DNA from 3 places in the Cellulomonas sp. P4_B5_2 genome. Region 1 is predicted to be linked to each of the others. Evidence: riboswitches for the same ligand, from Rfam matches in the RefSeq annotation. Region 1 holds a riboswitch; each other region holds the start of a gene.
What was found. Region 1 has a riboswitch for S-adenosylmethionine ahead of AC1DUQ_RS09655 (aminotransferase class V-fold PLP-dependent enzyme). Riboswitches for the same ligand answer to the same signal wherever they lie in the genome.
Positions count from the first base shown of each region.

Region 1 (9,333 bases):
GCTGCGGGCGCGACCCATGGTCGGGCTGGTCACGCTCCTTGCGCTCGCGACGGCGGTGGTCGGGCTGGTGACGGTCCCGAGCCCCGCGCTCGCCGTCGCGGTGCTCGTCGGGCTCCCGCTGGCCGTCCTGCTCGCGTGGAACCTCCAGCGCCGCCTCCCGCAGCGGCCACCGCAGCCCGCGCGCAGGCTCGTCGACCCGGTCCGTCGCCAGCTCGCGCTCACCGTCCTGCTCGGCGCGGGCGCCATCGCTCTCTGCGTGGCGGTGACCAGCCTCGCGACCCCGATCGCGGTGGCAGCCTTGGCGGTGCTTCCCAGCGCGGTCGTGGCGTGGTGGTCGACCGTCCACGGCCCCGACGATCTCGCGCTGGCCGACGTCGTCCACATCGCCGTGACCGGCCAGTCCCCGCCCGTCGACACCTACCGCGAGGGCCTGGTCCCCGCCCTCCTGGCCACGGACTGAGCACTCGCGCAGGACGCCCGCGCGCACTCGCTAGAATCGCCGCGACCCCCCACCGCCGCGCGAACACCTGGAGCCCTTTCGTGGGACGAGTCGTCGTCGATGTCATGCCGAAGCCCGAGATCCTCGACCCGCAGGGCAAGGCCGTCGCCGGCGCCCTGCCGCGGCTCGGGTTCGGTCAGTTCGCGTCTGTGCGTCAGGGCAAGCGGTTCGAGCTCGAGGTCGACGGGCCGGTGACCGAGGAGATCCTCGCGGCCGCCCGCGAGGCCGGTGAGCACGTGCTGTCCAACCCGGTGATCGAGGACGTCGTCGCGGTCTACGAGGACACGCAGGCATGACCCGGATCGGCGTCGTCACCTTCCCCGGCACGCTCGACGACCGCGACGCCGCCCGCGCGGTCCGCCTCGCCGGTGCCGAGGCCGTGAGCCTCTGGCACGGGGACGCCGACCTGCACGGGGTCGACGCGGTCGTCCTGCCCGGCGGCTTCTCCTACGGCGACTACCTGCGCGCCGGCGCCATCAGCCGGTTCGCGCCGGTCATGGGCGAGATCGTCGACGCGGCGAACAAGGGCCTGCCGGTGCTGGGCATCTGCAACGGGTTCCAGGTGCTCACCGAGGCCCACCTGCTGCCCGGCTCGATGATCAAGAACGACCACCTGCACTTCGTGTGCCGCGAGCAGGTCCTGTCGGTCGACAACGTGGACACCGCCTGGACCCGCGACTACACCGCGGGCGAGCACATCACGATCCCGCTGAAGAACCAGGACGGCCAGTACGTCGCCGACGAGCACACCCTCGACGAGCTCGAGGGCGAGGGTCGCGTGGTGTTCCGCTACCAGGGCTGGAACCCGAACGGCTCGCGTCGTGGCATCGCGGGCATCTCGAACGCGGCGGGCAACGTCGTCGGCCTCATGCCGCACCCCGAGCACGCGGTCGAGCCGGGCTTCGGACCCGACGGCGCGAAGGGCCCCCGCACGGGCACGGACGGGCTGCGGTTCTTCACGTCGGTCCTCACCGCCCTCGTCGGCTGAGCGTTGACCACCAGCATCGCGCTCGTCGACTGGGACGACCCCGACGCGCTCCGGCTGCGCACCGCCCAGCAGGCCGAGCTGCTCGCCCTCTACGGCGAGGAGGACATCGGCCACGAGATGACCGGCGAGAGCATCGTCGCGATGCTCCTGGTCCGGGTGGACGGCGAGGCGGTCGCGTGCGGCGCGATCAGTGCGCGCGGTGACGGCGTCGGCGAGCTGAAGCGCATGTTCGTCGTCCCGGAGCACCGCGGCCGCGGGCTCTCGCGGTCGGTGCTGCGCGAGCTCGAGGCCGTCGCGCGGGACCGCGGCTTCCACCGGCTCGTCCTGGAGACCGGGGTGCTCCAGGCGTCGGCGATCGGGCTGTACCTGAGCGAGGGCTACCGGTCGATCCCGAACTTCGGCGAGTACGCGACGGAGGCCGAGTCGCGCTGCTTCGCCAAGGACCTCGGGCCGACGCCGCCCCGGGAGCCGCGCACCGGCGAGCGCCCCACGGTCACGCTGACGCATGCCGACTGGACGGACCCCGTCGCCACCGCGCTGCGGCTCGCGATGTGGCACGACATCGAGATCCGCTACCCGGAGATCCCCGCGAGCGTGCCGGGCGGCTTCGAGGTCGACGACCCGCAGCAGGGCGTCGGCGCGCTGTCCACGGTGATCGCCTGGCTGGACGGTCGCCCCGTCGGCTGCGCCACGCTGCGGGCGGCGCGGGACGGCTACCCGGCGGGCTCGGGGGAGCTCAAGAAGGTCTGGGTCGACGACGACGCCCGCGGGGCCGGCGCCGCCCGCGCCCTGCTCACGGCGATCGAGGACGACGCCCGCGCCTTCGGGCTGACCAGCGTGGTGCTCCAGACCGGCATCCGCCAGCCCGAGGCGGTCACGCTCTACCTGTCCGCGGGCTACCGCCCGGTCGTCCCCTTCTTCCCGTACGACGGCGACTTCCTGTCGCTCTGGATGGCCAAGGACGTCTGAGCGCGCACCCGCGCGATCTCGGCGAACCGCATCCAGTCGTCCTCCGCGGACGCCGGCAGCGCCACCCAGTCGTAGAACAGCCGCCCGCTGTCGCCGGGGGACCACACGGTCGCGCCGGGCAGCGCCAGGGCGTCCGCGTGCTCCGCGCTGTCCCGCCCGAGCTTCACGGCGAGCCGGTCGTCGCCGATGTGCGCGGCGAACATGGTCGATCCGACCTTGAGGATCGGGCGGCCCATCATCTGCGCGCGGGTGGCGCCGCGGGCGACCAGGTCGTCGGCGATCGCGTCGTAGTCGGTGTCGGTCATGGTCCGAGCATCCCGCGGGGGACCGACATGAGGCGTCACATCGACGCGACGAGGTTGACCAGCAGGGCGATGATCACGGTGCCGAACAGGTAGCTGAGCAGCGCGTGGACCAGAGCTGTCCGGCGCATGGCCGACGAGCCGAGGTCCGTGTCGGAGATCGCGAAGCTCATCCCCACGGTCACGGCGACGTACGCGAAGTCGGTGTACCGCGGCGGCGAGTCCATGTGGAAGTCGATCCCGCGCGCGCCGTCGGTCAGGTACATCCGTGCGTACCGGAGCGCGAACACGGTGTGGATGGCCGCCCACGACGCCAGCACGCTGGCCAGCACGGCGACCGTCGGAAGCAGCTGGCCGATCTCCTTGTCGACGAGCACGAGGACGACCCCGACCAGCGTCACGACCGCTGCCGCGACCACCACGAGGTGCGCGCCGAACCGGGTCGGCTCCTCACGGGTCGCGTGGGACGCGGTGGACGACGGGTCCATCGGCGCGACCGCGACCCACGTCCAGACCACGAAGACCGCCGCCGTGGTCGCCCAGCCCGCGAGCACCGCCGCGACCGCCGAGGTCCAGTCGATCGCGAGCCCGACGGCGACCCCGGCGAGAAGCCCCACGAGCAGGCGGACGAGCGACGACGACCGGGGCATGCCGTCAGTGTGGCGCAGGGTCAGGCGTCGAGGGTCGCCAGCGCCAGGGTGAGGTCGTCGATGAGGTCCGCGGGGTCCTCGAGGCCCACGGACAGCCGGATCGTCGACTCGGCGATCCCCACTGCCGCACGCCCCTCGGGGCCGAGCTTGCGGTGCGTGGTCGTCGCCGGGTGGGTGACCATCGACTTGGCGTCGCCGAGGTTGTTGGAGATGTCCACGATCCGCAGCGCGTCGAGCACGCCGAACGTGACCTTCTTGGCGACGTCGGGCGTCGACCCGTCCGGCACCGCGAGGTTGAACGTCACGACGGTCCCGCCGCCCGACTGCTGCGCCAGGGCGAGCTCGTGCTGGGGGTGCGACGGAAGGTAGGGGTACCGGACCAGCGAGACGCCGGGCTGCTGCTCGAGCCACGTGGCCACCTGCAGGGCCGACGCCGTCTGGTGCCGGACGCGCAGCGACAACGTCTCCAGCCCCTTGAGCAGCACCCACGCGTTGAACGCCGACAGCGACGGTCCGGTGTTCCGGATGAGCGTCTGCACCGGGCCGTGGATGTACTCGTCGGTGCCCAGGATCGCGCCGCCGAGCACGCGGCCCTGGCCGTCGATGTGCTTGGTCGCGGAGTACACGATGACGTCCGCGCCCAGCTCCAGCGGCCGGGACAGGACGGGGGTGGCGAACACGTTGTCGACGATCACCGTGGCGCCTGCGGCGTGCGCGAGCCGGCTGACCGCGGCGATGTCGACCAGGTCCTGCATCGGGTTGGACGGCGTCTCGAAGAACACGACGTCGGCCGGCGTGGAGAGCGCCTCCTGCCACTGCGCCAGCTCGTGGCCGTCGACGTAGTCGGTCCGCACGCCCCACTTGGCCAGGATCTCCTCGAAGATCACCACGGTGGAGCCGAACAGCGCCCGGGCGGAGACGATGCGCGACCCCGACTGCACGATCGCGGCGATCGACGTGAACACCGCCGACATGCCCGACGCCGTGGCGAACGCGGCCTCGGCGCCCTCGAGCAGGCGCAGGCGCTCCTCGAAGGTGGACACCGTCGGGTTGCCGTAGCGGGAGTACAGGAAGCGGTCGGCCTCCCCGGCGAACGCGGCCTCGGCCTCGGCGGCGGCGGAGTAGACGTAGCCCTGCGTGAGGAACAGGGCCTCGGACGTCTCGTTGAACTGCGACCGCACCAGACCGCCGCGGACGGCGAGGGTGTCCGGGCGCAGGTCGGTGCGCGGGGTGCGGCGGTCGTCCCAGTCGGCGGGCCCGGGGACGCGCCGGTCGCTCACGCCTGCCGCCAGGGGAGCCCCGCCGCGCGCCAGCCGGAGTGGCCGCGGTGGCCGTCCGGACCGACGTCGCCCTCGAAGCCCTCGAGCACGTTGTAGGCCGGGCCGAGGCCCGCCGCGGTGGCCGCCTGCGCGGCGGCGACGGAGCGGACCCCCGAGCGGCACAGGAACACGACCGGGCGGCCGGGCGCGACGCCGGCGTCGGCCAGCTGCTTGAGGAACTGTGGGTTCGGGCGTCCCGACGGGTACGACACCCACTCGACCAGGGCGGCGCGACCGTCGATCGGGGCCGAGTCGGGGATGCCCACGTAGCGCCACTCGGCGTCCGTGCGGACGTCGACGAGCACCGCGCTCTCGTCGGACGTCAGCAGGTCCCAGGCCTGCTGGGGGGTCAGGTCACCGGCGTAGCTCATCGAGGCCCTCGTCTCATCGGTCCTGGCGGTAGCACCCTCGGCCGGGCACAGGGTGCCCGCGGGTTGCTGCGGCGTCGTCGAGCCAGATCTCTCAGCCGCTCTGGATGGTGGCCGTGATGCTACGCGCGGCGGGACCCTCCTTCCAAGTGGTGGACAAGGCGTCCCGGTGGGCGAGACGAAGCCCGCGGCGCGTTGACAGCCACGGGGAGGTGCCGGGACCCTCGTTGCAGGTCATGAGCGCCAGCGTCAAGCCCCGGCTCGCTGGCCGGCAACCCTCCTCCGCGGTGGGGTGCCCCGGGTGACGACCTGGCCGCGTCCCGTCCGGGGCTCGGCAAGCGCGGGGTCCCACCTGTTCGACGGGTGTTCCCCCGGAACGTGTCGGAGGACCCACCATGACTGTCACCGCCGAGCGCCTCTCGTGTGCGACCGAGGTGAGCGCCCTGCTCCCCGTGGTCGGCGGCACTACCACCGTCCCGCTGGTGGACGGCACGCACCGCGTCTACGCCAACCTCGACTACGCGGCCAGTGCCCCGGCGCTCGAGGCCGTCGCCGCCCGCGTCACCGAGGTCCTGCCGCTGTACGCGTCCGTGCACCGCGGCGCCGGGTACCTGTCCCAGGTGTCCACCGCGCTGTACGAGTCCGCGCGCCAGACCATCGCGCGGTTCGTCGACGCCCGTCCCGACGACGTCGCGATCATCACCCGCAACACCACGGACTCGCTCAACCTGCTGGCCGGCGTCGTCCCGTCGGGGGGCCGCGTCCTGGTGCTGGACGTCGAGCACCACGCCAACCTGCTGCCGTGGGTGCAGTCCTCCGAGCGGCACGGCAATCGGACCACCATCCTGCCGATCGCGTCGACCGTCGCCGCGACCCTCGACGCCCTGCGCGACGAGCTCGCCCGCCAGCCGTACGCGCTGGTCACGATCACCGGCGCGTCGAACGTGACGGGGGAGGCGCTGCCGATCGACCAGGTCGTCGCGCTCGCCCACGCCGAGGGTGCCCGCGTGGCGGTGGACGGCGCCCAGCTGGTGCCGCACCGGGGCTTCTCGCTGGCCGGGACGGACGCCGACTACGTCGCGTTCTCGGGGCACAAGACGTACGCACCGTTCGGGGCGGGGGCCCTCGTCGGCCGTCGCGACTGGCTCGACACCGGCACGCCATACCTCGCAGGGGGAGGTGCGGTGCGCGACGTGCGGGCGGACCGGACGGTCTGGCAGCCGGCGCCGGCGCGGCACGAGGCCGGGTCGCCCAACGTGCTCGGCGCGATCGCGCTCGCGGAGGCCTGCGACCAGCTCGCGGCCCTTCCGGCTGGTGCCCTCGCCGCGCACGAGGAGGCGCTGCGTGAGCGCCTGGTCCAGGGGCTGTCGGCCATCGACGGCGTGGAGATCGCGCGCATCTGGCCGGACTCCGCGGCACCGGTCGGCGTCCTCACGTTCACGGTGCCGGACCACGACCCGGGCCTGGTCGCCGCGTACCTCGCCGCCGAGCACGGGATCGGCGTCCGCGACGGCCGGTTCTGCGCTCACCCGCTGCTGGCACACCTGGGCGCGTCGAACGGCGCCATCCGCGCGTCGGTCGGCGTCGGCACCACCAGCGAGTCCGTCGACCGCCTGATCACGGCCCTGACCGAGTACCTCGCCACGGGTCCGGCCGTCCGCTACGAGGTGGTCGACGGCTGCTGGGCGGTCGTCGACGACACCCGCCCGCTGCTCGCGGTGCACGGCCTGGACCACCTGGCGGCGACCGCCGCGGCAGCGTGCGGACCGGCCCTGGACGACTGACCTCTCGCGAGGTCCCCGGCGCGAGCTCGTGGGTTCGGCACGAGATCGTCAGTTCACACCCGCGATCTCGTGCCGAACGCACGATCTCGTCCGCGGCGGCCTCGACGTGCATCCGGGCGCGGGGGAACGGGCGAAGAGGACACAGGGCGCCCTCCGGCGTCCGCGCGGCGCGGCGCACGGCGTCGGCCGCGACCGTCGTCCGTAGGAGCCACCATGAGGATCCGTCGCACGCTCTCCACCCTCGTCGCCGCCGGCCTGGTCGCCGGAGCCGGGGTCGCCCTGGCGCCCGCCGCGACCGCGGCGCCCACCGGCACGTCGAGCCTGGCCGCCCTGCTCACCTCGGACGGGGACACCTTCGACCGGAACTGGTACGACTTCGACATCCTCGACCAGGCCGTCGGTGCGGTGCTCGCCGCCAAGCCGACCAGCCCGGTCGCCGTCCTGGCCGACGGCACGGTCCCGCTGACCGCGTTCGTCCCCACGGACCGCGCCTTCCAGCTGCTGGCCAAGGACCTGACCCACCGCTGGTACGGCACGGAGGAGCAGGTGCTCACCGCGCTCGCGGGCGCGGTCGGCATCGACGCGATCGAGCAGGTGCTGCTCTACCACGTCGTCGCGGGCGCGACGATCGACTCGGCCACGGCGCTGGCCAGCGACAACGCCGTCCTCACCACCGCGCAGGGCGGCACGTTCACCGTCGACGTGCTCTCGAAGCGCTGGGGGATCGTGCAGCTGCGCGACCAGGACCGCAACGACCTCAACCCGTTCCTGATCCGCGGCAAGCTCGACCTGAACGCGGGCAACGTGCAGATCGCGCACGCGATCACGTTCGTCCTGCGACCGGCTGACCTCTGAGCAACCTCGGGCGGGGGGGGGGGGGGGGGGCCGGCGAACGCGAACACGTCGCCGTCGTGGGCGATGCGGACGGTGACCGTGCCGGGCAGCAGGACCGGCTTCACGAACTCGACCGACCAGTCGAACGCGTCCCCGCGCGCGGCACCGACGTCAGCCAGTGCGCGCGACGCGGTGTACATGCCGTGCGCGATGGCCCGCGGGAACCCGAACGCCTTCGCCGTGAGCGCGGTCAGGTGGATCGGGTTCCGGTCGCCGGACACGGCGGCGTACCGGCGGCCGGTGTCGCCGGCGAGCGTCCAGCGCCCTGTCGGGGTCGGCGGGACGAAGGGGTCCGACGACTCGTCGACCGACCCTGCCAGGAACACCCCGCGCGCCAGGTAGGTGGACACCCCGCGCCACGCGACCGTGCCGTCGGTCGACACCTCGGTGATCAGGTCCACCTGCGTGCCGGACCGGTGCGGGCGCAGGTCGGCCGCCGACGCGCGGACGTCGAACGTCTCGCCCAGCAGGACGGGCCGCACCTGCGTGACGTGGTTGGCCACGTGCACCAGTCCGACCAGCGGCAGGGGGAAGTCGGACCGGACCATGAGCGCGGTCGCCACGGGGAACGCCAGCACGTGCACGAACCCCGCCGGCAGCTGGTCGCTCGCGGACTCGCCGAGCAGGTGCTGGTACGCGGTGAGGTGCGAAGCGTCAGCACGCACCCCGCGGACGACGTAGTCGACGTCGGGCAGCGTCGTCGGGCCGGATCGGACGCGACGCTGCAACGAGAGCCCCGCGCCGCGGGCGAAGAGCCCGCCCAGGGCGGGGACGGACGGCAGGACGACGGTCCTCGTCACTGGCCCACCATGTTCTGCCCGCACACGCGCAGCACGCGGCCCACGATCCCGCCGGCCGCGGGGGAGGCCAGGAACGCGACCGTCTCGGCGACGTCCACCGGCTGCCCGCCCTGCTGCAGCGAGTTGAGCCGACGGGCCACCTGCCGAGTGACGGCGGGGATGCGCGCGGTCATCTCGGTCTCGATGAACCCGGGGGCGACGGCGTTGGCGGTACCGCCGAACGCCTCGAGCAGCGGCGCGGTGGCCCGGACCATACCGATGACCCCGCCCTTGGACGCGGCGTAGTTGGTCTGGCCTCGGTTGCCGGCGATGCCCGACGTGGACGCCAGCGACACGATGCGCGGTGCGTCGGTGAAGTCGCCAGACGTCAGCAGCGCCTCGTTGATCCGCAGCTGCGACGCGATGTTCACCGCCAGGACTGAGTCCCACTTCTCGGGCGTCATGTTGGCCAGCAGCTTGTCGCGCGTGATGCCGGCGTTGTGCACGACGATGTCGAGCCGCCCGTGCCGCTGCAGCGCGTGCTCCAGCAGACGCGCACCGGCGTCCTCGGCGGTCACGTCGAGCTGCAGCGCGGTGCCGCGCACCCGGTTGGCCACGGCCACCAGCTGCTCGCCGGCGGCGGGGACGTCGACCGCGACCACGGTGGCGCCGTCGCGGGCGAGGGTGTCGGCGATGGAGGCGCCGATCCCGCGCGCGGCCCCGGTGACCACGGCGACGCGCCCGGCCAGCGGCGTGTCCCAGTCCTCCGGCAGCGAGCCGG
Region 1 covers NZ_JBFUHU010000107.1:12,107-21,439, forward strand. Annotated here, with positions in the region: gene AC1DUQ_RS09615 (hypothetical protein) at 1-460, shown strand, start outside; gene purS (phosphoribosylformylglycinamidine synthase subunit PurS) at 541-795, shown strand; gene purQ (phosphoribosylformylglycinamidine synthase subunit PurQ) at 792-1,487, shown strand; gene AC1DUQ_RS09630 (GNAT family N-acetyltransferase) at 1,491-2,456, shown strand; gene AC1DUQ_RS09635 (hypothetical protein) at 2,384-2,761, opposite strand; gene AC1DUQ_RS09640 (DUF1345 domain-containing protein) at 2,797-3,408, opposite strand; gene AC1DUQ_RS09645 (O-succinylhomoserine sulfhydrylase) at 3,429-4,625, opposite strand; gene AC1DUQ_RS09650 (rhodanese-like domain-containing protein) at 4,685-5,098, opposite strand; SAM riboswitch class I at 5,094-5,209, opposite strand; SAM riboswitch class IV at 5,328-5,442, shown strand; gene AC1DUQ_RS09655 (aminotransferase class V-fold PLP-dependent enzyme) at 5,491-6,879, shown strand; gene AC1DUQ_RS09660 (fasciclin domain-containing protein) at 7,093-7,734, shown strand; partial or broken gene AC1DUQ_RS09665 (MaoC family dehydratase) at 7,797-8,321, opposite strand; partial or broken gene AC1DUQ_RS09670 (3-oxoacyl-ACP reductase) at 8,570-9,333, opposite strand, start outside.

Region 2 (4,267 bases), on a different contig from region 1:
CATGAGGAACCCGGTGACGATCAGGTACATCCGCTTGCGCCCGAACCGGTCGGACAGGATGCCGAACACGACGGCGGAGACGCAGGCGCACAGGGCACCGAGGAGCAGGAACTTCGGGATGAGCTTGGAGTCGACGTCGAGGTAGTTGATCAGGTAGGCGCCGATGAAGACCTGGAAGACGTACGAGTGCGAGTTCGCGCCGATGTTCATGAAGAACACGCGGGCGAGGTGCTTCTTGCCGTGCTTCCACACGTCGACGACGGGCGAGTCCTTCTTGGCGGCCTCGATCGCGCCCTCGGCCTTGAGCTCCTCGAAGACCGGGGACTCCTTGACCTTGCGACGGATCACGTAGGCGGCGATCGTCACGAAGATCGAGCTGAAGAAGACGAGACGCCAGCCGTAGGACAGCAGGGCCTCCTCCGGCATCATCTGCACGAGGATCCACACGACGGCGCCCATGGCCGCACCGGCGGCCGCGCCCACGAACACCAGCGACGAGAACCGGCCGCGCTTGCCCTTGGGGGCGGTCTCCGTCAGCAGCACGATGCCGCTCGCCTGTTCGGCGCCCGCGCCGAAGCCCTGCAGGAACCGGGCCATGAGCAGCAGGATCGGGGACCAGATCCCCACGACCGCGTAGGTGGGCAGCAGGCCGATCGCGAACGTCGCGGTGCCCATGAGGAACAGCGTGGCGACCATGACGAACTTGCGGCCGAGGCGGTCGCCGTACTTGGAGAAGAACAGTCCACCGAGCGGGCGTGCGCCGAAGCCGACGAACAGCACGCCGAACGACGCGWGCATCCCGGAGATCGGGTCCATGTCGGAGAAGAAGATCTTGCTGAAGATGATCGCCGACGCGGTGCCGAAGATCGTGAAGTCGAAGTTCTCGAGCGCGGTCCCGATGCCACCGGCCCAGGCTGCTCGGCGCAGGTTCTTCTGATCGACGGGGGGAAGGACGCCGTCCGCGGTCGCGGGCGGTGGCAGGACGATGTTTCCGGTCACAGGACACCTGTCTCATGGGAGCTCGCACGCCCTGCCGTCATCGGCCGGGCTGGAGACTCGGGGCGCGAGCAAGGTGCCCGCGGTCGCGCAGATCGAGACAGCCTTGTCTCGCGTCTAGCTGGCACTCCTTGTTCGGCTCACGACGTGAGCGCGTTCCCGGGGGGATCCTCGATGGAGGCTCGGGGCACTGGTGCTGCGCGATTCCGGAGTGCTGGTCTGTATGGAACTCAGTTCCGGTACGTGGAACAACGTAGAGCGGGCTTTCCACGGAACCAGGGGTCGAAGGTCCTGTTCGTCCGATCCGATCCGGTCCAGCGCCGACCCTGCTGATCCCGGAGGTGGGTCGCATCGGTTCGCCATTGACCGACCACTCCGACGGCCACCCCGCACATCCCGCGATGTGAGAAGCCGTCCCGATCGTTGACATCGTCGCGCTCGGAGCCGACCCTCCTGCGCGGGTCAGGAGCTCCGCCGTCTGGCTCGGCAGGCGGAGCAGCAACCCTCCGACGTGTGGGGTGCTCCCGAGCAAGACCCGGCCAGCCTGGACGGCGGGCGAACGTCGACCCCCAGGGATCAGCCATGTCCGTCGATCTCCTCCCGTCCACCGTCTCCGCGAGGTACGGCGGCGCGGCGCCCACCGACGTCGCCACCTCGGCCCCGTCCTGCCGTACGAGCAGCAGCAGGACGTCCTGCGCCGGTTCGCCGGGGAGGTCGTGCCGCTGGTCCGTGCCGAGGTGTCGACCACGCTGTGGGGCCCCGACGACCCCGGGCGCGCACGCGGGCTCGCGGCGGCGGACGCGTCTCTCGTCGGCGTCGGCGGCGGGACTACCCTGACCAGATGACCACCTCGCTCGAGCAGCCCGTGCACGACGCCGTCGAGACGCCCGACGTCGTCGCACAGGTTCGGGCGGTCGCGGAACGGGCCAAGGTCGCGTCCCGCGCGCTCGCCACGGCTACCCGGGCCACCAAGGACGCGGCCCTGCGCGGCATGGCGGACGCCCTCGTGGCGGCCACCCCCGAGATCGTCGCGGCCAACGCGGTCGACCTCGAGCGCGGCCGGAGCAACGGCACCTCCGCGGGCCTGCTGGACCGCCTCGCGCTGACACCGGAGCGCATCGTGGGCATCGCCGACGCCCTGCGTGAGCTCGCCGCCCTGCCCGACCCGGTGGGTGAGGTGGTCCGCGGCTCCACGTTGCCCAACGGCCTGCGCATGAGGCAGGTGCGCGTCCCGATGGGCGTGGTCGGCATGATCTACGAGGCGCGTCCGAACGTGACCGTCGACGCCGCGGGGCTGGCGCTCAAGAGCGGCAACGCCGTCATCCTGCGGGGCGGCTCGGCCGCGGCCGCGAGCAACGAGGTCATCGTCGAGGTGCTGTCGAGGGCGCTCGTCGCACAGCGGCTCCCCGGTGCGCTCGTGCAGTCGATCGACGCCTGGGGTCGCGAGGGCGCGGTCGCCCTCATGCACGCCCGCGGGCTGGTCGACCTGCTGGTGCCCCGCGGGGGAGCGGACCTGATCCAGACCGTCGTGCGCGAGTCCACCGTGCCCGTCGTCGAGACCGGCGTGGGCAACGTGCACGTCTACGTCGACGAGACCGCGGACCTCGCTGTCGCCATCCCGATCCTGCTCAACTCCAAGACCCAGCGCGTCGGCGTCTGCAACGCCGCCGAGACGCTGCTGGTGCACCAGGCCGTCGCCGACGAGTTCCTCCCGGTCGCCATCGCCATGCTGGCCGACGCGGGCGTCACCATCCACGGCGACGAGACCACCCTCGCGCTCGCCCCCGACGAGGCCGACTGCGTGCCGGCCACGGACGAGGACTGGGCCACCGAGTACCTGTCGCTCGACCTCGCCGTCCGGGTGGTCGACTCGCTCGACGAGGCCCTCGAGCACATCCGCGAGTGGAGCTCGGGCCACACCGAGGCGATCATCACGCAGGACCTGGCGTCCTCGGAGCGGTTCGTGGCCGAGGTGGACTCCGCGGCGGTCATGGTGAACGCCTCCACGCGGTTCACCGACGGCGGCCAGCTGGGCCTCGGCGCGGAGATCGGCATCTCCACCCAGAAGCTCCACGCCCGCGGGCCGATGGGCCTCGGCGAGCTCACGACGACCAAGTGGATCGTGCACGGCGACGGGCACGTCCGACCCTGATGCCACAGTCCCGCGTGCGACACTGTTCGCTCCCGCCCACCCCTGGAGGAATGTCGTGCATGCTGCCCTGATCGCCGCGGCTGAGGCCGCCGAGCACACCAACGAGCTGCCGTTCCCGCCCGTGGTGTTCGGTATCGGAGCGTTCGTCGGTCTCGTCGCCATGCTGCTCATCACGTTCGCCTTCCGCAGCGTCGGGACGCGCCACTGACCGACGTACCGAGAGGGACCGGACCGATGACGGAGCCGCCGCACAGGACACGCCTGGGCGTGATGGGCGGCACGTTCGACCCCATCCATCACGGTCACCTGGTGGCCGCGAGCGAGGTGGCCGCACGGTTCGATCTCGACGAGGTCGTCTTCGTCCCGACGGGGCGGCCGACGTTCAAGCTCCACCAGGACGTCACCGTGCCCGAGCACCGGTACCTCATGACCGTGATCGCGACGGCGTCGAACCCGAGATTCACCGTGAGCCGGGTCGATGTGGACAGGTCAGGTGTGACGTACACCGTGGATACGCTGCGCGACCTCAAGACGGCACGCCCGGACGCCGAACTCTTCTTCATCACAGGTGCGGACGCCATCGCGCAGATCGTGACGTGGAAGGATGCCGAGGAGCTCTTCTCGATGGCGCAGTTCGTGGCGGTCACCCGTCCCGGGCACGCGTTGTCGGTCGACGGGCTTCCCGCCGATCGAGTCCACGTCTTGGAGGTCCCCGCCCTGGCGATCTCCTCGACCGACGTCCGCGCACGTGAGCGCGCCGGGCAGCCGGTCTGGTACCTCGTCCCTGACGGGGTCGTCCAGTACATCGCCAAGCACAGGTTGTATCGAGGTCAGTCATGAGTGAACCGGGAGAGCGGCGGCGCCGCCGCGAGCTCCATCGCAACCCCGAGACGGGCGACGTCGCGGGTGCCGCACCCGACGCCGGGTCCGCGGCCGGTCCGGCGTCCCCGGGTGGTGCGAGCGCCGGTCAGGTCTCCCGCCGCGCGATGCGTGGTCAGGGCGGCGACGACACGCCTCCCCGCGGGACCGCGCCCGCACCGACGACCGACGCCAGCCGCTCCCGCCGCTCCATCCGCGACACCGCGCTCGACCCCACGAGCGCCCGGCCGGGCACGGCAG
Region 2 covers NZ_JBFUHU010000307.1:132-4,398, reverse strand. Annotated here, with positions in the region: partial or broken gene AC1DUQ_RS18135 (MFS transporter) at 1-999, opposite strand, end outside; SAM riboswitch class IV at 1,457-1,564, shown strand; gene AC1DUQ_RS18130 (glutamate-5-semialdehyde dehydrogenase) at 1,838-3,148, shown strand; gene AC1DUQ_RS18125 (hypothetical protein) at 3,204-3,356, shown strand; gene nadD (nicotinate-nucleotide adenylyltransferase) at 3,383-3,988, shown strand; partial or broken gene AC1DUQ_RS18115 (hypothetical protein) at 3,985-4,267, shown strand, end outside.
Region 2: another riboswitch for S-adenosylmethionine. It lies ahead of AC1DUQ_RS18130 (glutamate-5-semialdehyde dehydrogenase); the one in region 1 lies ahead of AC1DUQ_RS09655 (aminotransferase class V-fold PLP-dependent enzyme).

Region 3 (9,333 bases), on a different contig from region 1:
GTCGACCGCCGCGAACTGCCCGGTGAGGCTGATGGCCGCGCGCACCTGAGCCGGCTGACGCACCACGTCCTTGCCCGCGACGTACGCGGTGCCGCCGTCGGGCCGCAGGAGCGTGGACAGGATGCGGACCGTCGTGGTCTTGCCGGCGCCGTTGGGGCCGAGCAGGGCGAGCACCTCCCCCTTGCCGACGTCGAGGTCGACGCCGTCGAGCACGGTCAGGTCGCCGTAGGACTTGCGCAGCCCCCGGGCGACGACGACAGGAGCAGTCATCGCGATCTCGCTTTCTGTGTATGTCGTAAACTGTGTGTGTACTTCATACACACTTGTAGGATCACGGGTCAAGGAGGTGCCGTGGACGACGACGAGGCACGAGAGGCCGAGGAGGCCCGCCGCGAGGCCGAGCTGCTGCGACGCGACCGCGAGAAGGCCGAGCGCGCGGAGGCCAAGGAGGCCGAGCGCGCCAGGAGCGACCTCGAGAAGGCCGACCGCGACGCCCGCAAGCAGGTCGAGCGCCGCGAGCGCGACCGCCTGAAGGCCCTGCAGGACGCGGCCAAGGAGGAGGAGCGCCGACGCAAGGAGCAGGAGCGAGCCGCTCAGCAGGCGGTCAAGGAGGCGGCCCGCCAGCTCCGGGAGGCGGAGAAGGCGCAGCGTGCCGCGGCCCTGGCCCAGCAGCAGGCTGCGCGCGAGGCGGAGAAGGCGCGCCGGCACGCCGTGCGCGTGGCCGGCTCCGAGGGCGCGCCGATCGACCTCCCGCCCGGGATCGCCGTCCTGTGGCGCACACCGGCCCCCGGCCGGCCCGGGCCGCGGCCGGGTCTGACGCTCGAGCAGATCGCCGACGCCGGCATCGCGCTGGCCGACAGCGAGGGGATCGAGTCCGTGTCCATGGCCCGGCTCGCCGAGTCGCTCGGGTTCACCACGATGTCCCTGTACCGGTACGTCTCGTCCAAGGACGAGGTGCTCAGCCTCATGTCGGACCGGGCGTCGGGCCGGCCGCCCGTCCTCGGGCCCGAGGTGGGTGGCTGGCGGGAGCGGCTCGAGCTCGTCCTCGCCGTCCAGCAGCCGATCCTGCGCGCGCACCCGTGGCTGGCGCGGGCGTCCGCGGTCCTGCACGCGGTCGGGCCCGGGCGGCTCGCCTGGATGGAGGCGATGCTCTCGGCGCTCGACGGCACCCCGCTGTCGGAGGACCAGAAGGTGGGGGCGATCGGCCTGCTCGCCTCGCACACCCTGGACCAGCTGCGGATCGGCGAGGAGCTGAGCGGCGCCGGGCGCACCGCCGCGGTCGGCACCACCGCCGGGGGAGCCCTGCCGCCGGACCTGGGAGAGCTCATCACGATGCTCGCCTCCGCGGACGAGCACCCCACGCTGCTGCGGGCGGCAACCGCGGGCGCCTTCTCCTTCCCGGAGGACGCGCCCGAGGACGACGAGCTGGACTTCGGCACCGTACTCATCCTCGACGGGATCGAGCGGCTCATCACCCTGGCCTCCTGAGCCGCCCACAGCCCCGTCGCCTGCACAAGCGGCGGTCACGATGTCGGCGCGGCCGGGCAGACTCGACGCATGACCTCGCCCGACGCCCCGCGCACCGGCCGCTGCTTCGGCGACGGCACCCCCCTGTACGAGCAGTACCACGACGAGGAGTGGGGCAAGCCCGTCCACGACGAGCACGCCCTCTACGAGCGGCTCGCCCTGGAAGGCTTCCAGTCGGGCCTCGCCTGGATCACGATCCTGCGCAAGAGGCCCGCGTTCCGCACGGCGTTCGCGGACTTCGACCCGGAGGTGGTCGCGGAGTTCGGTGACGACGACGTGGCCCGCCTGATGGCCGACGCCGGCATCGTGCGCAACCGCGCCAAGATCGAGGCGACGATCGCCAACGGCCGTGCCCTGCGCGAGCTGCACGCGGCGGGTCGCACTCTCGACCAGGTCCTGTGGTCGCACGCCCCCGACCGGACGGGTTACCAGCGCCCCTCGGGCTGGGCGGGCGTGCCCGCGCAGACGCCGGAGAGCCGCGCGCTGGCCAAGGAGCTGAAGTCGCTCGGGTTCCGGTTCGTCGGCCCGGTCACCGCCTACGCGGCGATGCAGGCGTGCGGTGTCGTCGACGACCACCTGGCCACGTGCCCGGCGGCGTGGGGCTCTGCCGGCACCGGAGAGCTTGCCGGGTGAGATTTGCTTCTGGCGGGTGATCGTGCGGCTGCCCTCTCGGCACCACGCACCCTGCGGACTACAGTGCCAGCCATGACGGAGATGCCCGACCCTGACGTTCGGCGTGATGCCGCGCGCGAGGCGGCCGAGGCGCTCACGGACAACGTCGTCCCCGATGCAGAGATCCTCGAGGCCGTCCAGGTCGGGCTGCTGTCCGTCCCGGCCGGCTCGCCGAACTCGTGGTTCGACGTCCCGTCGCAGCGCAGCCGCATGCGCTCCTCGAACCTGGCCCCGCGCCGCCCGCACTAGACGGGCGCCGAAGCAGACATGCTCCGCGGACGGCGCCGTCTCACGGGTCGATCACTGTTGCCCAGCATGTGATCTGCGGACTACCATCGCGGCTACCATCCAGAGCGGCCGAGAGACCTGGCTCGACGACGCCGCAGCAACCCCCCTCCTCGCGAGGGTGTGGGTGCTTCCGCCAGGGGCGATGGAGTGAGTCATGCCCCCACAGGACACCTGTCCCCGCACCACCCCGGTGCCGACGACCCCGCCGGCCGCGCCGTGAGCGCAGCCGTGGCTGAGCCCCGCACCCCCGGGCTGCACACCGCGCCCGCCCGCCGGGCGCAGAACGCGAACGACCGCCCGACGATCTCGTTCGAGCTCTTCCCGCCCCGGAACCCCGACGCGGCTCCCCGCCTGTGGGCCACCATCCGCGAGCTCGAGTCGGTGCACCCCGACTTCGTCTCGGTCACCTACGGCGCCTCGGGCAAGACGCGACTCACCACGCGCGCGCTGGTCCGCCGGCTGCTGCAGGAGACGTCGCTCAACCCGATCGCCCACCTGACCTGCGTCGGGACCTCGCGCGAGGAGATCACGACGATCGTCGGGGAGTTCCTCGACGAGGGCCTGCGGTCGTTCCTCGCCCTGCGGGGCGACCCGCCCACGGACCAGAGCGACTGGCAGGCCCACCCGGACGGCCTGCAGACCGCGGGCGAGCTGGTCGAGCTCCTGCGCGAGATCGAGGCGCAGCGGTGCCTGGACAGCCCGTCGCAGGCGGTGCGGGCTCGGGTGCGACCCCTGTCCGTCGCGGTCGCGGCGTTCCCGCGCGGCAACCACGCCACGGGCGGCACCCGCGCGCAGGACGTCGCCTCGCTGCTGGCCAAGCAGGAGGCCGGCGCCGACTTCGCGATCACGCAGGTGTTCTTCGACGCGGACGACTATCTCGGTATCGTCGCGGAGGCCCGTGAGGCCGGCGTGACCATCCCGATCATCCCGGGCATCATCCCGACCACGGACCCGGCCCGGCTGCTGCGCGTGCAGGAGCTGACCGGCGTCCCGGTGCCGAAGGACCTGATCGACCTGCTCGGATCCGCCGACGACGAGCTCGACCGTCATCGCCGGGGCATCCGGGCCAGCGTCGACCTGGTCAACGGCGTCCTGGACGGCGGCGCACCCGGCGTCCACCTCTACACGTTCAACCAGCACCACGCCGCACTTGACCTGCTCGAGGGTGCACACCTCGACGGCGGAGCTCGGACAGCTCCCGACCTGGCCAGCTGGCCGCAGGACACGGCACCCGCCCGACCCCCGAGGGACTGAACCACATGACCGAGAACCGCCCGATCTTCCCCGCCAGCTCCGTGCTCGGCTACCCCCGCATCGGCCCGCGCCGCGAGCTGAAGAAGGCCCTCGAAGCGTTCTGGGCAGGTCGCACGTCGGCCGACGAGGTCGAGGCCACCGCCGCCGACCTGCGTCGCCGCACCCGCACGCGGCTGGCCGAGCTCGGCCTGGCCACCGACGTGCCGGCGATCCCGAGCGCGTTCTCGTTCTACGACCAGGTGCTCGACGCCACCGCCGTGATCGGCGCTGTCCCGGCCCGCTTCGCGGACGTCGTGGGCGCCGACGGGTCGCTCGACCTGGCCGGGTACTCGACCGTGGCCCGCGGCCGCGGCGACGACCTGCCGCTCGAGATGACCAAGTGGTTCGACACCAACTACCACTACCTGGTCCCGGAGATCGGCCCGGAGACGACCTTCCGCTACGCGAGCACCCGCCCGGTGCGCGAGTTCACCGAGGCCCTCGCGGACGGCGTCCTCACGCGTCCGGTCATCGTCGGCCCCGTCACGTACCTGGCGCTGGCCAAGGCCACGGAGGACGCCCCCGAGGGCTTCGCCCCGATCGACCGCCTGGCGGACCTGCTGCCGGTCTACGCCGAGCTGCTCAAGGACCTCGCCGCCGCGGGTGCCACCTGGGTGCAGCTGGAGGAGCCCGCCCTGGTCTCCGACTCCGTCGCCGTCCCGGCCGAGCAGCTGCTCGCGTCCGTGATCGAGGCGTACCGCGCGCTGGCCACCGAGCTGACCCCCCCGGAGCGCCCGGCCATCCTGGTCGCGGCCCCCTACGGCGACCTCGCCGCGGCGTTCCCGGTGCTCGCCGCGACGGACGTCGAGGCCATCGGCATCGACCTGATCCGCGGTCACGCGCCTGCCGAGTCGGTCCCGGGCCTGGAGACCAAGACGCTGGTCGCCGGCGTGATCGACGGCCACAACATCTGGCGCGCGGACCTGGACGCCAAGCTGGCCGTCCTCGAGCAGCTCGAGGGCCTCGGCGCGGCCGCGGTCACCGTCGGCACCTCGACGTCCCTGTTCCACGTGCCGCACACGCTCACGGACGAGCCGAACCTCGACGAGACCCTGAAGACCTGGCTCGCGTTCGCCGACGAGAAGGTCGTCGAGGTCGTCACCCTGGCCGAGGGTCTGACCGAGGGCCGCGAGGCCATCCACGAGCAGCTGCTCACCGCCACGGACGCGGTGAACTCCCGCCGGACCGCACCCGGCGTCGTCAACCCGGAGGTCCGCGACCGCGTGGCCGCCCTCGGCGAGAATGCGTTCAGCCGCGGCTCGTTCGACGAGCGCAAGGTCGCGCAGGCCGCCCGGCTCAACCTGCCCCCGCTGCCGACGACGTCCATCGGCTCCTTCCCGCAGACCACCGAGATCCGCACCGCGCGCGCTGCGTTCGGCAAGGGCGAGCTGACGGAGGCGCAGTACGACGAGGAGATGAAGGCGGAGATCCGCCGGGTCGTCGAGCTGCAGGAGAAGATCGGCTTCGACGTGCTGGTGCACGGCGAGCCCGAGCGCAACGACATGGTCCAGTACTTCGCGGAGAACCTCGACGGGTTCGCCGTGACGCAGAACGGCTGGGTCCAGTCCTACGGCTCGCGCTGCACGCGTCCGTCGATCCTGTGGGGCGACGTCTCGCGGCCGAAGCCGATCACGGTCGAGTGGTCGTCGTACACGCAGTCGCTCACGGAGAAGCCGGTCAAGGGCATGCTCACCGGCCCGGTGACCATCCTGGCCTGGTCGTTCGTCCGCGACGACCAGCCCCTCGGCGACACCGCCAACCAGGTGGGCCTTGCCCTGCGCGACGAGATCGCCGACCTCGAGGCCGCCGGCATCGCCGTCATCCAGGTGGACGAGCCCGCGCTGCGCGAGCTGCTGCCGCTGCGGGTCGAGGACCACGCCGCGTACCTCGACTGGTCGGTGCGCTCGTTCCGCCTCGCCACGGCCGGGGTCCGCCCCGACACGCAGATCCACACGCACCTGTGCTACTCGGAGTTCGGCGAGATCATCGGCGCGATCGACGGGCTCGACGCGGACGTGACCTCCATCGAGGCGGCCCGCTCGAAGATGGAGATCCTCGGCGACATCTCGGCGGCCGGCTACCCGCGGGGGATCGGCCCGGGCGTCTACGACATCCACTCGCCGCGCGTCCCCAGCGAGGCGGAGGTCGAGGAGCTGCTCACGGAGGCCGTCAAGGCCATCGCGGTCGACCAGCTCTGGGTCAACCCGGACTGCGGCCTGAAGACCCGCCGCTACGAGGAGGTCGCCCCGTCGCTGGAGCACATCCTCGCGGCCACGCGGGCGGTCCGCGCCACGCTCTGACGCATGCTCACGGCCCCGGACACCTGCACAGGTGTACGGGGGACCGGAGTCCAGGCTGACCACGTCCACGTGAGGCACGAACGTCGACAGGTTCTCCGACCTCACGACCGGATCGCGGTCGCCGTAGATCATGAGGGCGGGCTGCTGGATGACGGGGTCCACGTCCGCCAGCAGGTGCCAGTTGCGGTCGAGGTTCCTGTACCAGTTGATGCTGCCCGTGAACCCCGATGCGTCGAAGGCGGAGACGAAGACGGCCAGCTCGCTGTCGCTCATGACGGGCTCACCGCGTGGTGTCGCCGCTCTGGCGAGGTTGATCCACGCCATACCGGGCTGAGGCTCGGTGGGCGGCTCGTTCTTCCGGTACAGGTTGCGAAGGAACTGGAACGTGTTGTCGTCGAGCACGGCGTCGGCGACGCCCGGCTGTCGATTGAAGTGGACGAAGTAGAAGTCGCCGCCGAGAACCTGTTCCATGAGCTCGATCGGGGGGATCTCCCCGCGCTCGATGTACGGCAGGCTCAGGTTTATCACCTTGGAGACGCGGTGGGGATGCAACAACGTCAGTCCCCAGACGACGTTCGCGCCCCAGTCGTGACCGATGAAGAGGGCGTCCTCGTACCCGTAGTGGTCGAGAAGTGCGACGAGGTCACCCGACAGGTGCCCGATGTCGTAGTCCGTCACCTCGGTCGGACGGGACGAGTTCCCGTAACCCCGCTGGTTCGGGACGATGACGTGGTAGCCGGCTGCGACGAGGGCAGGCACCTGATAGCGCCAGGAGTAGGCATGCTCGGGCCAGCCGTGACAGAGCACGACAGGATTGCCGGCATTCTCCTGGCCCGCTTCGAAGACTTCGAGCGTCACGCCGTTGACGGAGATGAGGGCGGGCTCGGGAAAGTCGGTCGGATCGAACACGGCAGGTCCTCCGTAGCTCTGGGTGATCGGCCGCGTGCGGCCTGATCGGTTGCCGCCACCGTAGGGAGCATTGCGGACAGGATCGGTCCGCAAGAGGTGGCAGACTCGGAGCATGCGAAAGGACCCCACCGGTCGAGCGTTGCAGCTGCTCTCGCTCCTGCAGACCCATCGATGGTGGGGTGGTGCCGAGCTCGCCGATCGCCTCGAGATCACGGAGCGAACGGTGCGCCGCGACGTGGACCGGCTGCGCGAGCTCGGCTATCCGGTCGACGCCACGTCAGGAAAGGACGGGGGCTACCGGCTCGCGACGGGGGCGCACCTGCCACCCCTGGTCCTCGACGACGACGAGGCCGTCGCGGTAGCCGTCGGGCTGCGCTACGCCGCGGAGGCCGCGATCGGCGGCATGGAGGAGACGTCGCTTCGCGCCCTGACGACGATCGAACAGCTGCTGCCCCATCGGCTGCGCCGCCGGGTGTCGGCGCTGCACTCGAGCGTCAGCTCGATGCGGTGGCCGGGCGACGACGACGTCGTCGACCCCGACGCACTCAGCGTGCTCGCCGCAGCGTGCCGGGACCGCGAGGACGTGCGCTTCGACTACCGACGACATGACGGCACGGACAGCGGACGGCTCGTCCAGCCGCACCAGCTCGTCACCGCCGGCCGTCGCTGGTATCTCGTGGCATGGGACCAGCGCCGCGACGACTGGCGCACGTTCCGGCTGGACCGGCTCCGGGAGCCCCGGCTGACGGGCGGTCGTTTCACACCCCGCCAGATCCCCGGCGGCGATGCGGCGACCTTCGTCGCAACCTCGCTCGGCTCGATGTTCAGTCAGCATCACGCGACGATCGCGGTCGACGCCCCGTTCGCCGAGCTCGAGCTCCGGTGGGTGGACCACACACCGATCGAGACGAGAGCGGACTCCTGCGTCGTGCAGATCCGTAGCGAGGATCTCGACTGGCTCGCCCTGACCGTCGCCCGCATCGCGCTCACCGCCCCGGTGGCCGTCATCGAGCCGGCCGAGCTCGCCGACACCGTCAGGCAGCTGGCCGCCCACCTGCGCCTAGGGTCGGTCGCGTGACGATCTTCGACACCGTCCCGCTCGACCAGCTGCGTCGCCGGACGAGCGTGAAGTGGCGGCACTACCCGCCGGACGTCCTTCCGCTGTTCGTCGCCGAGATGGACGTCCCGCAGCCGGAGCCGGTGATCCGGGCGGTCTCCGACGCGCTGCGCGGCGGGGACACCGGGTACGCCGAGGGCACCTCCTACGCCGAGGCCTTCGCCGCGTTCGCCGCCGAGCGGTACGGCTGGGACGTGGACGTGCCGGCCACCCGGACCGTGCCCGACGTCATGCTCGGGATCGTCGAGGTCCTCGGGCTGCTCACCGGGCCCGGCGACGCCGTCGTCATCAACCCACCGGTGTACCCACCGTTCCGGGGCTTCGTCGAGCACGCCGGCCGCTTGGTGGTCACGGCTCCGCTCGGCCCTGACGGGCGGCTGGACCTGACCGCGCTGGGGGAGGCGTTCGCACACGCACGTGCGACCGGGCGGCCCGCGGCGTACCTGCTGTGCCACCCGCACAACCCGACGGGCACCCTGCACACGGCGGCCGAGCTCCGGGCGGTCGGCGAGCTCGCGGCGCAGCACGGTGTGCGGGTCGTCGCCGACGAGATCCACGCGCCGCTGATCCCCACGACGGCGGACGGCTCGGCCCCGCACTTCGTGCCGACGACGACGCAGATCCCCGACGCGATCGCCTTGCACTCCGCATCGAAGGCGTTCAACCTGGCTGGCCTGCGGGCCGCCCTCGCGGTGCCGGGTCCCGCTGCGACCGAGGACCTGGCCCGCCTTCCGGAGCTGGTCGGCCACGGCGTGATGCACCTGGGCGCCGTCGCGCAGATCGCGGCGCTGCGCGACTGCGGCCCGTGGCTGGACGAGGTGTTGCGCGGGCTCGGGGAGAACCAGCGGCTGCTCTCCGGTCTGCTCGCCGACGCGCTCCCCGAGGCCGCCTGGGCGGTTCCTGACGCCACCTACTTCGCGTGGCTGGACCTGCGCGCGGTGCCGGCTGTGCGTGCGGGTGCGGACCCCGCACGGCTGGCCCTCGACCGAGGTCGGGTGGCGCTGAACCAGGGGCCGACGTTCGGCGTCGAGGGCGCGGGGTTCGTCCGGTTGAACCTCGCCGCCTCGACGGCGACCCTCGCCGAGGCGGTCAGCCGAATGGCTCTTGCCCTGGCGAACTGAGACCGATTCGTGACCAACCGTGGACCACGCGGGCTCATGTCCACCCCGGGCACGTGCCGATCTCTCCCACAGCAGGGCCGTACAACGACGTAATGGGAGATCGACA
Region 3 covers NZ_JBFUHU010000060.1:10,352-19,684, forward strand. Annotated here, with positions in the region: gene AC1DUQ_RS06135 (ATP-binding cassette domain-containing protein) at 1-270, opposite strand, end outside; gene AC1DUQ_RS06140 (TetR/AcrR family transcriptional regulator) at 352-1,488, shown strand; gene AC1DUQ_RS06145 (DNA-3-methyladenine glycosylase I) at 1,558-2,160, shown strand; gene AC1DUQ_RS06150 (hypothetical protein) at 2,233-2,448, shown strand; SAM riboswitch class I at 2,541-2,636, shown strand; gene AC1DUQ_RS06155 (methylenetetrahydrofolate reductase) at 2,716-3,741, shown strand; gene metE (5-methyltetrahydropteroyltriglutamate--homocysteine S-methyltransferase) at 3,747-6,080, shown strand; partial or broken gene AC1DUQ_RS06165 (alpha/beta hydrolase) at 6,198-7,103, opposite strand; gene AC1DUQ_RS06170 (helix-turn-helix transcriptional regulator) at 7,102-8,067, shown strand; gene AC1DUQ_RS06175 (MalY/PatB family protein) at 8,064-9,227, shown strand.
Region 3: another riboswitch for S-adenosylmethionine. It lies ahead of AC1DUQ_RS06155 (methylenetetrahydrofolate reductase); the one in region 1 lies ahead of AC1DUQ_RS09655 (aminotransferase class V-fold PLP-dependent enzyme).